2 linked regions of the Variovorax paradoxus genome follow. The protein of the gene in region 1 interacts with the protein of each later gene in a pairwise test. Links are inferred from orthologs where the notes say so. Each region holds a gene or a part of one and is shown in the gene's direction. Other genes may lie near its edges.

Region 1 (7,649 bases):
CATCACCTGGCTTGCCGCACGCGAGGAAAAGATGGTCGACGACAACCTGGTGACCGCCGGCCGCCGCAACGCGAACGAACGAGTCGCCATGCTGCTGATGCACCTGTACCGCCGGGCCGAGCGGGTCGGCATGGTGCGCGACGGCTGGGTCGAGTTTCCGTTCAACCAGCAGCACCTGGCCGATGCACTCGGACTCTCGCTGGTGCACACCAACAAGACGCTGCGCAAGCTGCAGGGCCTGGGGCTCTACAAGCTCGATGCGGGCTGGCTGCGCATTCTCGAGCCGCACGCGCTCGAGACGCTGGGCGACTATTTCGAACGCCCCATGCGGCCGACGCCCCTGATCTGACCTTGCTGTGCCTCGTGGCACAGCAGGTTCAGGGCGCGGCCGAGAGTTGCCGAAGATCGTCCTGGTAGGCCTGCAGCCGCCGCACGGCCTGCTCGCGCTGGCTAGCGCTGGTGGCGTTGTGCAGCGCCGCCAGGTTGCGGCAGCCCTCCTGCAGCAGTGCCTGTTGATGATCGCGCCACGGCCCCGGCGGCGGATCGGCAATGCGCATCACATAGGCGTGGATGGCCGCTCGCGCCTCGGGCGCCGGTGGCTTGGCCCTGTTGAAGCCGCGCAGCAGGACCAGCGCCTCTTGCTGCCGCTGGCGGCGCTCGGCGGCGGCCATGCGCGGATCGAAGACTGATTGCGCCACCTGGCGCCGGACCAGCTCGCGCTGCTCGGGCGTCAACCGGCCATAGAAATCTTCCAGGCGCTCGAGAAACTTTTCGTAGCGCTTCTCTTGCACTTTCGAGGGGCTGCGGTCGAGCCACTCCTTGCGGTATTCGGCGTTGTTCTTTGCGTACTTGCGCTCCAGCTGCTGCAACTGCGGCTCGGACAGGCTCAGCGCCAGTTCGGTGCCGGCGGGTTCCGCGTGCTCGGCCACCGCCAGCAGGCGTTCGCGGATCTGGTCCGCCATGCGGCAGGCCTGGGCCGCGGTCACGTCGCGCGGCGCCAGGGCCTGCGCTTCCTGCAAGACGCCGAGCACCCGAGGCAGCTCGTTCTGACGGTGCCAGCTCAGCAGTTGCGCGAGTTCGTCGCGCACCTTCGGCGTTTGCGAGCCGTCGAAATCAACGTAGGCGTCTAGCCACCAATAGCTCAGCTCGGGCAGGTTGTTGTAGGCCAGCTTGATCGTGCTGCAGGCGCCCAGCGCGGCGGCCGCGAGCAGCACGCCGATAATTCGCGCCAACTTGGCGCAACGCATTCGGGTAGAAAGAAGCATGAATCAGATTTCGCAAGACAACCAGGGACCGGTCGACGTGGTCATCATGGCGGCCGGCAAAGGCACGCGCATGAAGAGCAGGCTGCCCAAAGTGTTGCATCGTTTGGCCGGGCGTGCACTGCTCGCGCATGTGACCGACACCGCGGCGCGCATTGGCGCCCGCCATGTGGTCGTGGTGACCGGGCACGGCGCGGCCGAGGTCGAGGCCGCCATGACTTCCGGCAACACGGGCGGCGCCGGCCTGCAGTTTGCGCGGCAGGAGCCGCAGCTGGGCACCGGCCACGCGGTGCAGCAGGCGGTTCCGCTCCTGCCCGAGGACGGCACGGTGCTGGTGCTTTCGGGCGACGTGCCGCTCATCGGCGAGGAAACGCTGCGCGCGCTGATTGCCGCGAGCGCCGGCCAGCGGCTCGCGCTGCTGACCATCGAATTCGACGACCCGACGGGCTACGGGCGCATCGTCCGCGCCACCGAGGAGGAGGGCGGCGGAGTCACGGCCATCGTCGAGCACAAGGACGCGACCGAGGCGCAGCGCGAAATCCGCGAAATCTACAGCGGCGTGATGGCCGTGCCCGCCCGCCTGCTCAAGGGCTGGCTGGCGCGGCTGGACAACCGCAATGCCCAGGGCGAGTACTACCTCGTCGACATCGTCAAGCTGGCCGCGTCCGACGGTGTGCCGGTGGTCGCGCAATCCACGACCGACGCGCTCCAGGTGGCGGGCATCAACAGCCCCGCGCAGCTGGCGGCCCTCGAGCGTGCCTGGCAGCTGCGGCAGGCCGAAGCGCTCATGGCACAGGGCGTGCGGCTTGCCGATCCGGCGCGCTTCGACCTGCGCGGCACGCTGTCTTGCGAGGCCGATGTCGAGATCGACATCAACTGCGTGTTCGAAGGCTCGGTGTTCCTGGGCGAGGGCGTGCGCATCGGTGCCAACTGCGTGATTGCCAATGCGCGCATCGAGGCGGGCGCGGTGATCCATCCCTTTACCCACATCGAAGGCGAAAAGGCGGGCGTGACGGTCGGCGAACGGTCGCTCGTCGGCCCCTTTGCCCGGCTGCGGCCGGGTGCGCAGCTGGGCGCCGAAGTGCACATCGGCAACTTCGTCGAGGTCAAGAACTCGACCCTGGCCGAGGGTGCCAAGGCCAACCACCTGGCCTATCTTGGCGACGCCACCGTGGGCCGGCGCGTCAACTACGGCGCGGGCAGCATTACCGCCAACTACGACGGCGCCAACAAGCACCGCACCGTCATCGAGGACGACGTGCACGTGGGCAGCAATTGCGTGCTGGTGGCTCCGGTCACCATTGGCGCGGGCGGCACCATCGGGGGCGGCTCCACCGTGAACAAATCGACCGAGCCGGGAGCCCTTACGGTGGCGCGGAGCAAGCCGGTGAGCTTTCCCAACTGGAAGCGTCCGCAGAAGAAGCCCAAGGCCTGAGAAGACGAGGGCTTCAGCCCAGCGGCAGCCGGGGCTCGAACTTCGCGCGTTTCAGGCTGAAGAAGGCCTTGACGTTGCGAACGTTCGCGTCCGCGTTGAAAAGCCGCTGCGCGAGTGCGCCGTAGCCGGGCATGTCGCGGGCGGCCACCACCAGCACGAAGTCCGGGCCCGGCGAAACGCGCCAGCACTGCTGCACGGCGTCGTCGGCGATCACGCGCGCTTCGAAGGCGTCGAGCGCTGCCGCGTCTTGCCGGTCCAGCGAGATTTCGACCACGGCCTGCAGGCCGTGGCCCAGCGCCGCTGCCAGGCGGTCTGGCGAGAGCAGCGCGACTTGCCGCTCGATGAGACCCTCTTGCCGCAGGCGTTGAACGCGCCGCAGGCAGGTCGGCGGCGAAATGCCTGCGCCTTCGGCCAGCCGCTGATTGGTCTGCGATGCGTCGCGCTGGAGCGCGTCGAGCAAGCGGAGGTCTATTGCATCCAGCGAGATTGATTCCATATATTGGTGAATTATGGAAGAAAAATTCGAATCAGTGGGGATGTGAAATTAATGCTCAAATTTCAATGTAATTTTGAATGCAAATTTTCCCGTTCGATATCTACTATCGGGTCTCCTATTCATTCAAAGGCAGTTCACCATGTGCGGCATCGTCGGCGCAGCGTCCCATCGCAACATCGTTCCGGTCTTGGTCCAGGGGCTTCAAAGGCTCGAATACCGCGGTTATGACTCCTGCGGCGTGGCGGTTCATGCGGGGGGCCTCACGCGTGCGCGCACCACATCGCGCGTGGCGGACCTCGTCACGCAGGTGCGCGAAGACCATGTCGAAGGCCTGACCGGCATTGCCCACACCCGCTGGGCCACGCACGGCGCACCGGCGGTGCACAACGCGCACCCGCACTTCAGCCATGGCCCCGGCGCCGATGCGCAAGGCGCGCGCCCCGGCCGCATCGCGCTCGTGCACAACGGCATCATCGAAAACCACGAAGCCCTGCGCGCCGCGCTCGAAGCCAAGGGCTACCTGTTCGAGAGCCAGACCGATACCGAGGTGGTGGCCCACTTGGTCGACAGCCTGTATGACGGCGACCTGTTCGAAGCCGTGAAAGCCGCGGTGCTGCAGCTGCACGGCGCCTACGCCATTGCCGTGATCTGCCGCGACGAGCCGCAGCGCGTGGTCGGCGCCCGCGCGGGCTCGCCGCTCATTCTTGGCGTGGGCAAGGAAGGCGGCGAAAACTTTCTTGCAAGCGATGCCATGGCCCTGGCCGGCGTCACCGACCAGATCGTCTATCTCGAAGAAGGCGACGTGGTCGATGTGCAGCCCGGCAAATACTGGATCGTCGACCGCAGCCACAAGCCCGTGCAGCGGCAGGTGCGCACCGTGCAGGCCCACAGTGGCGCGGCCGAGCTCGGCCCCTACCGCCACTACATGCAGAAAGAAATCTTCGAGCAGCCGCGCGCCATTGGCGACACCCTCGAAGGCGTGGCCGGCATCGTGCCCGAGCTGTTCGACGGCATCGGACAGGACGGTGCCACCGGCGCCAGCGCGCACCGCGTGTTCAAGGACATCGACAAGATCCTCATCCTTGCGTGCGGTACCAGCTACTACAGCGGCTGCACCGCCAAGTACTGGCTCGAGGGCATTGCCAAGATATCGACGCAGGTCGAAATTGCGAGCGAATACCGCTACCGCGACTCGGTGCCCGACCCCAAGACGCTCGTCGTCACCATCAGCCAGTCGGGCGAAACCGCCGACACGCTCGCCGCGCTCAAGCATGCGCGATCGCTCGGCATGGAGCAGACGCTCACCATCTGCAACGTGGCCACCAGCGCCATGGTGCGCGAATGCAAGCTCGCCTACATCACGCGCGCCGGGGTCGAAATTGGCGTGGCCTCGACCAAGGCCTTCACCACGCAGCTGGCCGGGCTTTTCCTGCTGACGCTCGCCATTGCGCAGAGCAAGGGCCGCCTCACCGAAGCCGACGAGGCGCGCTACCTGAAGGAAATGCGCCACCTGCCCGTCGCGCTGCAGTCGGTGCTCGCGCTCGAGCCGCAGATCATCGGCTGGGCCGAAGACTTCGCACGCAAGGACAACGCGCTCTTCCTCGGCCGCGGTCTGCACTATCCGATTGCGCTCGAAGGCGCGCTCAAGCTCAAGGAAGTGACCTACATCCACGCCGAGGCCTATGCCGCCGGCGAGCTCAAGCACGGCCCGCTCGCACTGGTCACCAGCGAAATGCCCGTGGTGGCCGTGGCGCCGAACGACGCCCTGCTCGAAAAGCTCAAGAGCAACCTGCAGGAAGTGCGCGCGCGCGGCGGCGTGCTCTACGTGCTGGCCGACGGCGACACCAGGATCAAGGGCAGCGAAGGCCTGCACGTCATTCGCATGCCCGAGCACTACGGCGCGCTGTCGCCGTTGCTCCACGTGGTGCCGCTGCAGCTGCTCGCGTACCACACGGCCTGCGCGCGAGGGACCGATGTGGACAAGCCGCGCAATCTTGCGAAGAGCGTGACTGTGGAGTGATTGCGCGGCTCTAAAGCGGCGAGATCCTGGCGCTCTTCATCATCTGCCCTGTCAGCTCGACTTCATGCCGGATAACCTGCAGATAACCCTCGGGTGTCGTAGGCGAAACCTGGCTGCCCAGTTCGGTCAACGACGCGATCACCTGGGGGTCTTTGAGCATCTGGCTGAAGACCTCGTAGACACGCGCCGCAATAGGGTCGGGCGTGCCCGCGGGCAGCGAGAGTCCGCCCCATGACGTCAGCTCCACGCCCTGCAGGCCTTGCTCGGCCAGCGTGGGCACGTCGGGCAGGCTGGCATTGCGCCGGGTGCCGGCAACGCCCAGGGCCTTGAGCTTGCCGGCCTTCACCTGCGGGAAGGCCACCGCAAAGATGGGCATGCCAAAGCTCACCTGCCCGCCCAGCACCGCGTTGACCAGTTCCGACGCGCCCTTGTACGGCACATGCGTGGCGCTGACGCCGGCGGCGTTCAGGAACAGCTCCACGCCAAGGTGCGAGGGCGTGCCCACGCCGCCGGAGGCGTAGTCGAGCTTGCCGGGGGCGGCACGCGCCTTGGCGACCAAGTCCTGCAGCGTCTCGATGCCCGATGCCGGGTTGACCACCAGCAGCACGTCCGACGTGGTGAGCCGCATGACATGGCGGAAGTCCTTCATCACGTCGTAGCCGGGGCTGCGGTACATCAGCACGTTGGCCGCCATGGGCGCGGCGGAGTAGATCCAGGTGTACCCGTCGGGGGCGGCACGGGCCACCTGGCGCGCGCCAATGTTGCCGGCGGCGCCGCCCTTGTTTTCGATGATGACCGGCTGGCCAAGCAAGCGGCTGGCCGCCTCAGCAAGGATGCGCGCGCCGGTGTCGGGGCCGGTGCCGGCCAGGTAGGGCACCACCCACTTGATGGGGCGGCTGGGCCATGGGTCGGCGGCCTTTGCGATGCTTGCGAGCGGCAGCAGGGGCGATGCAGCCAGTGCGCGGCAGAGCGCGCGGCGTGATTGGTCGATGCGATCGGCAGGTTCGTTGTTCAATTTCGCTTGTCTCCGGATCATTCTGTTTTGCGATTGGTGCGGGCCGGCCTACGGCGCCTCGCCGAGCAGCTCGCGCGCGATGATGTTCTTCTGTATCTCGCTGGTGCCGGTGAGCACGCGGTACATGCGCAGCATGCGAAACAGGAACTCCACCCGCCGGCCCTGCACGATGCCTTCCCCGCCATGGATCTGCACCGCCGCGTCGGCAATGCGAAAGGCCGCTTCCGAGCAGAAGAGCTTCGCCATCGACGCATCGGCCCGCGCGTCGCCGCCTGCGTCGAGCTGGCGCGCGGTCGAGATCATCAGCGCGCGCGCCGCCGCCAGTTGCGTGGCCATGTCGGCCAGCGAATGCTGGATGGCCTGGAACTGCGCGATGGGCCGGCCGAACTGGCGGCGCGTGCGCGCGTAGTCACGGGCGTCCTTCAGGGCCACCGTGGCCAGGCCCACCATGCCGGGGCAATGCAGCAGCCGGTTCACGGTAATACGGCCCAGCGCCAGTGCCAATCCGCGGCCCGGCTCGCCAATGAGGTTGGCAGCGGGCACACGGCAATCGGTCAGCAGGATGTCGCCGGTGGTCGACTGCCCGGCCATGGTCTTGTAGCCGGCCTTCACCTCCACGCCGTCCTGCCGCAGGTCGACGAAGAAGGCCGAGATCTCGCGCCGTTCGGGGCTGTCCGACGTGGACGCCATCAGCACCGCGTAGTCCGCGAAGGGCGAGCCCGAGATGAAGCGCTTGCGCCCGTTGATGACGTAGGTGTCGCCCTCCAGGCGTGCCTGCGTCTGCAGCGCGCCGGGGTCCGAGCCGGCCTCGGCCTCGGTGAGCGCGAAGCAGATGGCCTTTTCAGCCTGTGCCACCGGCACGATGAAATTGGCAAGCTGCATCGGCGTGGCGTAGCGCGCCAGCGCACCCACGCGCGGCGGGCCGCTGAGTTCGCCGAACACATGCGGTGCCAGGGGAGAGCCGCTCGCGTAGATCGATTCCTTGATCAGCACGTGGTCGAGCAGCGAGAGCCCGAGGCCGCCCATCTTCGTGGGCAGCGTCATGCCGTAGAAGCCCAGTTCATGCGAGCGGCGCCACACGCGCTGCAACGTCGCCTTGCCGGCGCCGTGCTCATGGTCGATGCCTTCCTCTCGCACCAGTGCGGCCAACTCGCCGTTGATGAAATCACCGATGCGCACAATCAGTTCGGCCGCCTGTTCCGAACCTTCGAAAGGCCCGTCGAACAGCGGGGAGCGCACGCTGGAAGCAGCGGTGGCTGCACTTGTGGGCCCGGATTCAATGGCTTGCGTTGTCATGGTTGCGCGGCTCCTTAGTTCACGCGGCGATCGTGGCCCGCCCAGTACGGCTGCTGGATGACCTTGCGCGCGATTTTTCCGTTGGCGTTCTTCTGCAGCGCCTCGACAAACTCGATGCGGCGCGG
Region 2 (3,243 bases), 760 kb from region 1 along the record:
GCCGAGCCATTGGCGACGCTGTCTCCGCGCGGCGCCTACTGGGGACTGACGCGCGCCGGGCTGCGCTTTGGCGGCACTCTTTCGCGCGGCGTGAAGCTGGGGCACGACACCGGCTTCGATTCGGGCAGCACGCTCGACTACGTCTACCGCAATCATCCGGAAGGCAAGGGGCCGCTCGGCCGCTCCATCGACAAGACCTACCTGAACTCGATCGGCTGGCGCGGCATCCGGCAGCGCAAGATCCATGTCGAGGAGTTGATCCGCATTGCGATGGAGCGGCTGGCCGAAATGCATCGCGAGGTGCGCGTGATGGACATCGCAGCGGGCCATGGCCGCTATGTGCTCGACGCGGTGGCTGCAAGCCCTGTGAAGGCCAGCTCGATCCTGCTGCGCGACTACAGCGACATCAACGTGCGCGACGGCCGCGCGCTCATCGCCGAAAAAGGCCTGGAAGACGTCGCGCAGTTCGTTCAGGCCGACGCCTTCGACCGCATCAGCCTGGCGACCGTAACGCCGCGCCCCACGCTGGCCGTGGTGTCGGGCCTGTACGAACTCTTTCCCGACAACGACATGGTGCGGCGTTCTCTCGCGGGTGTGGGCGACGCGGTGGAAGACCGCGGCTACCTGGTCTACACCGGCCAGCCCTGGCATCCGCAGCTCGAGATGATTGCGCGCGCGCTCACCAGCCACCGCCAGGGTGAGGCCTGGGTCATGCGCCGCCGCACGCAGGCCGAGATGGACCAGCTGGTCGAAGAAGCGGGCTTCCGCAAGATCGACCAGCGCATCGACGAGTGGGGCATCTTCACCGTCTCGCTCGCAGTGAGGATGGCATGAGCTCGGGGCCTTGCGCAAAATGAAGCACTGGCTGGCACAACGCCCGTGGAAGCGGGCCGCGGCATGGCTGGTGCTCCTGGGGCCGCTGTTCTATACGACCTACGGCCTTGCCAATTGGTGGGCCACCACGCGCGCGCAGGTGCCCTCGATGGCTTTCGAGTGGGAGCGGCAGGTGCCGTTCTGGGCCTGGACGATCTTTCCGTACTGGACGATCAACGTCTTCTACGCACTCTCGCTTTTTCTCGCGCGCAGCAAGCACACGCTCGACCGGCATGCGCTGCGGCTGGTGAGCGCCACGCTCATCGCGTGCACCTGCTTCGTGCTCTGGCCGCTGCATTTCAGCTTTGGGCAACCGGAGGTCCAGGGTGCCCCCGCGTTCCTGTTCAATGCGCTGCGCGGCTTCGACCAGCCCTACAACCAGGCGCCGTCGCTGCACATTGCACTGGCAGTGATCCTGTGGGACTGGTACCGGCAGTTCCTGCGCGCAGCGTGGACAAGATGGGTGCTGCATGTGTGGGCATTCGCCATCTGCGCATCGGTGCTCACCACCTGGCAGCACCACTTCATCGACATTCCCACGGGCGCACTGCTGGGCCTTTTCTGCGTATGGCTGTGGCCGCTGGAGCGCACGGTGTCGATGCCGCGCGCCTGGCAATGCACGCGCGATGCGCAGCGCCGCAAGCTCGCGAGCTTCTATGCCGCCGGCGCGGCGTTGTTTCTTGCCGCCGGCCTGTATGGCGGCGGCCTATTGCTGTGGCTCGCCTGGCCTGCGGTTTCGCTGGCCTTGGTGGCGCTCAACTACATCGGCTTCGGCGCCCGTGGCTTCCAGATGAACGGCGGCGGGCACATGAGCTGGGCCGCGCGTTGGCTGTTTGCGCCCTATCGCCTGGGCGCCGCCCTCAATGCGTGGCTCTGGACGCGCAAGCTGCCCGCCTCGGTCGAAGTAGTACCGGGGCTGCGCCTCGGACGCCTGCCGACAAAGGCCGAGTGGATTGCTGCCGGGCAGCCCCGGCTCGTCAGCCTGTGCGCCGAACTGCAGACGCCAGCCGGCGTTCCGCACGCGCGCTGCGTGCCGATACTCGACCTGACCGTGCCACCGACCGTGCGGCTGCAACGCGCCGCCGCGGTGATCGAAGGGCAGCGCCTCGATGCCGGAGGCGCAGCCGTGTGGGTCTGCTGCGCGCTGGGCTTCTCGCGCAGCGCCGCGGCAACCATCGCATGGCTGGGGCGCTACGGCGCGTCAGGCGGGCTGGCGCAGGCGGAAGACACGGTGCGCATGGCGCGTCCGCAGATCGTTCTTCGCCCCGCGTGGCGCGTTTCGCTCGAGCCGCTGGGCACCACTGTTCCCGGAGTGCCGCCCCATGACTGAAAGCGATCGCGCCACCTGCGCCGCCCTTGCCGGATTGCTGCGCTCGGTGACGGTGCTGGCGGTGTGGGGTTTCGCACTCATGTGCATTGCGGCGCTGGTGCTCGCCCTCACGGTGCGCTCCCTCTCGACCACGGCAGCCATGAGCCTTGGCGCGGTGGTGGTGCTTGGAGCGCTCGAACGCTATTTCGCATTCAGGCTGCGGTTCGACGAGGCGTTGTTCGCCAATCTGGCGCGCGGCACCATCGCATCGCTCGACGCGCTCGACTCCGCACTCGACCGGCTCGGCCTGCGCAACGCACAACCGCCCATGGCCCTGCGGCCGCTCGATGACCGCGTGCAAGGCACGCGGCAGCTCATGCAGCGGCATGCCATCGTGGTTGCTTGCCAGAGCGCGATGTTTCTCCTTGCCTTGATGACACAGGACCTGTCGTGACCGAAGAAGACAACAACAGCAACAACAAAGAAAAAGACTCCCGGCCCGAGAGCACGCTATTTCGCCGCGCACTCGCCGTGGTTGCGGGCAAGCTGATCATCGGCGCAGCCGGGCTCTTGACGGGCGTGCGCGCCATCTGGAGCGGCACCACGCCCAAGGCCGAGCAGACGCTGTATTTCGCCAACCACACGAGCCACGGCGACTTCGTGCTGCTGTGGGCCACGCTGCCGCCCGATCTTCGCGCGCTGACGCGGCCGGTGGCGGGGCAGGACTACTGGATGGCCTCCAAGGTGCGCCGGTTCATTGGCGCCGATGTGTTCAACGCACTGATGATCCGCCGCGACGGCTCGGGCCAGGGCGGCAACCCTGTCGATCAGATGAAAGCAGCGCTGGAAGGTGGGGACTCGCTCATCATGTTTCCCGAGGGCACGCGCAACACCGGCGACGAGATCCTGCTGCCGCTCAAGAGCGGGCTCTATCACCTGGCACGCGCCTGCCCCGAAGTGCGGCTGGTACCTGTGTGGATCGAAAACCTGAAGCGCGTGTTGCCCAAGGGCACGCTGGTGCCCATTCCATTGGCCTGCACGGTTCGCTTCGGCGCGCCGAT

Evidence for each region.
Region 2: the proteins of glmS (region 1) and QHG62_RS24545 interact in binary tests that used the Escherichia coli proteins (3 or more experiments, as listed by UniProt). The link is inferred for Variovorax paradoxus from one-to-one orthologs.

Annotation. Positions count from the first base shown.
Region 1 is NZ_CP123990.1:4,363,407-4,371,055, reverse strand. The notes cover bases 2,826-5,772. They hold glmS (glutamine--fructose-6-phosphate transaminase (isomerizing)), read left to right. Parts: upstream 2,826-3,332; coding sequence 3,333-5,213; downstream 5,214-5,772. Other genes in these bases: QHG62_RS21045 (Bug family tripartite tricarboxylate transporter substrate binding protein), read right to left, coding at 5,224-5,772; QHG62_RS21055 (Lrp/AsnC family transcriptional regulator), read right to left, coding at 2,826-3,193. Outside these bases: QHG62_RS21070 (Crp/Fnr family transcriptional regulator), read left to right, coding at 1-349; QHG62_RS21065 (DUF6279 family lipoprotein), read right to left, coding at 378-1,265; bifunctional UDP-N-acetylglucosamine diphosphorylase/glucosamine-1-phosphate N-acetyltransferase GlmU, read left to right, coding at 1,264-2,697; more of QHG62_RS21055, read right to left, coding at 2,711-2,825; more of QHG62_RS21045, read right to left, coding at 5,773-6,249; QHG62_RS21040 (acyl-CoA dehydrogenase family protein), read right to left, coding at 6,277-7,524; QHG62_RS21035 (AMP-binding protein), read right to left, coding at 7,539-7,649. UniProt on the Escherichia coli protein: Catalyzes the first step in hexosamine metabolism, converting fructose-6P into glucosamine-6P using glutamine as a nitrogen source.
Region 2 is NZ_CP123990.1:5,129,389-5,132,631, reverse strand. The notes cover bases 230-3,028. They hold QHG62_RS24545 (phosphatase PAP2/dual specificity phosphatase family protein), read left to right. Parts: upstream 230-853; coding sequence 854-2,203; downstream 2,204-3,028. Other genes in these bases: QHG62_RS24535 (lysophospholipid acyltransferase family protein), read left to right, coding at 2,633-3,028; QHG62_RS24540 (hypothetical protein), read left to right, coding at 2,196-2,636; QHG62_RS24550 (bifunctional alpha/beta hydrolase/class I SAM-dependent methyltransferase), read left to right, coding at 230-834. Also shown: more of QHG62_RS24550, read left to right, coding at 1-229; more of QHG62_RS24535, read left to right, coding at 3,029-3,243.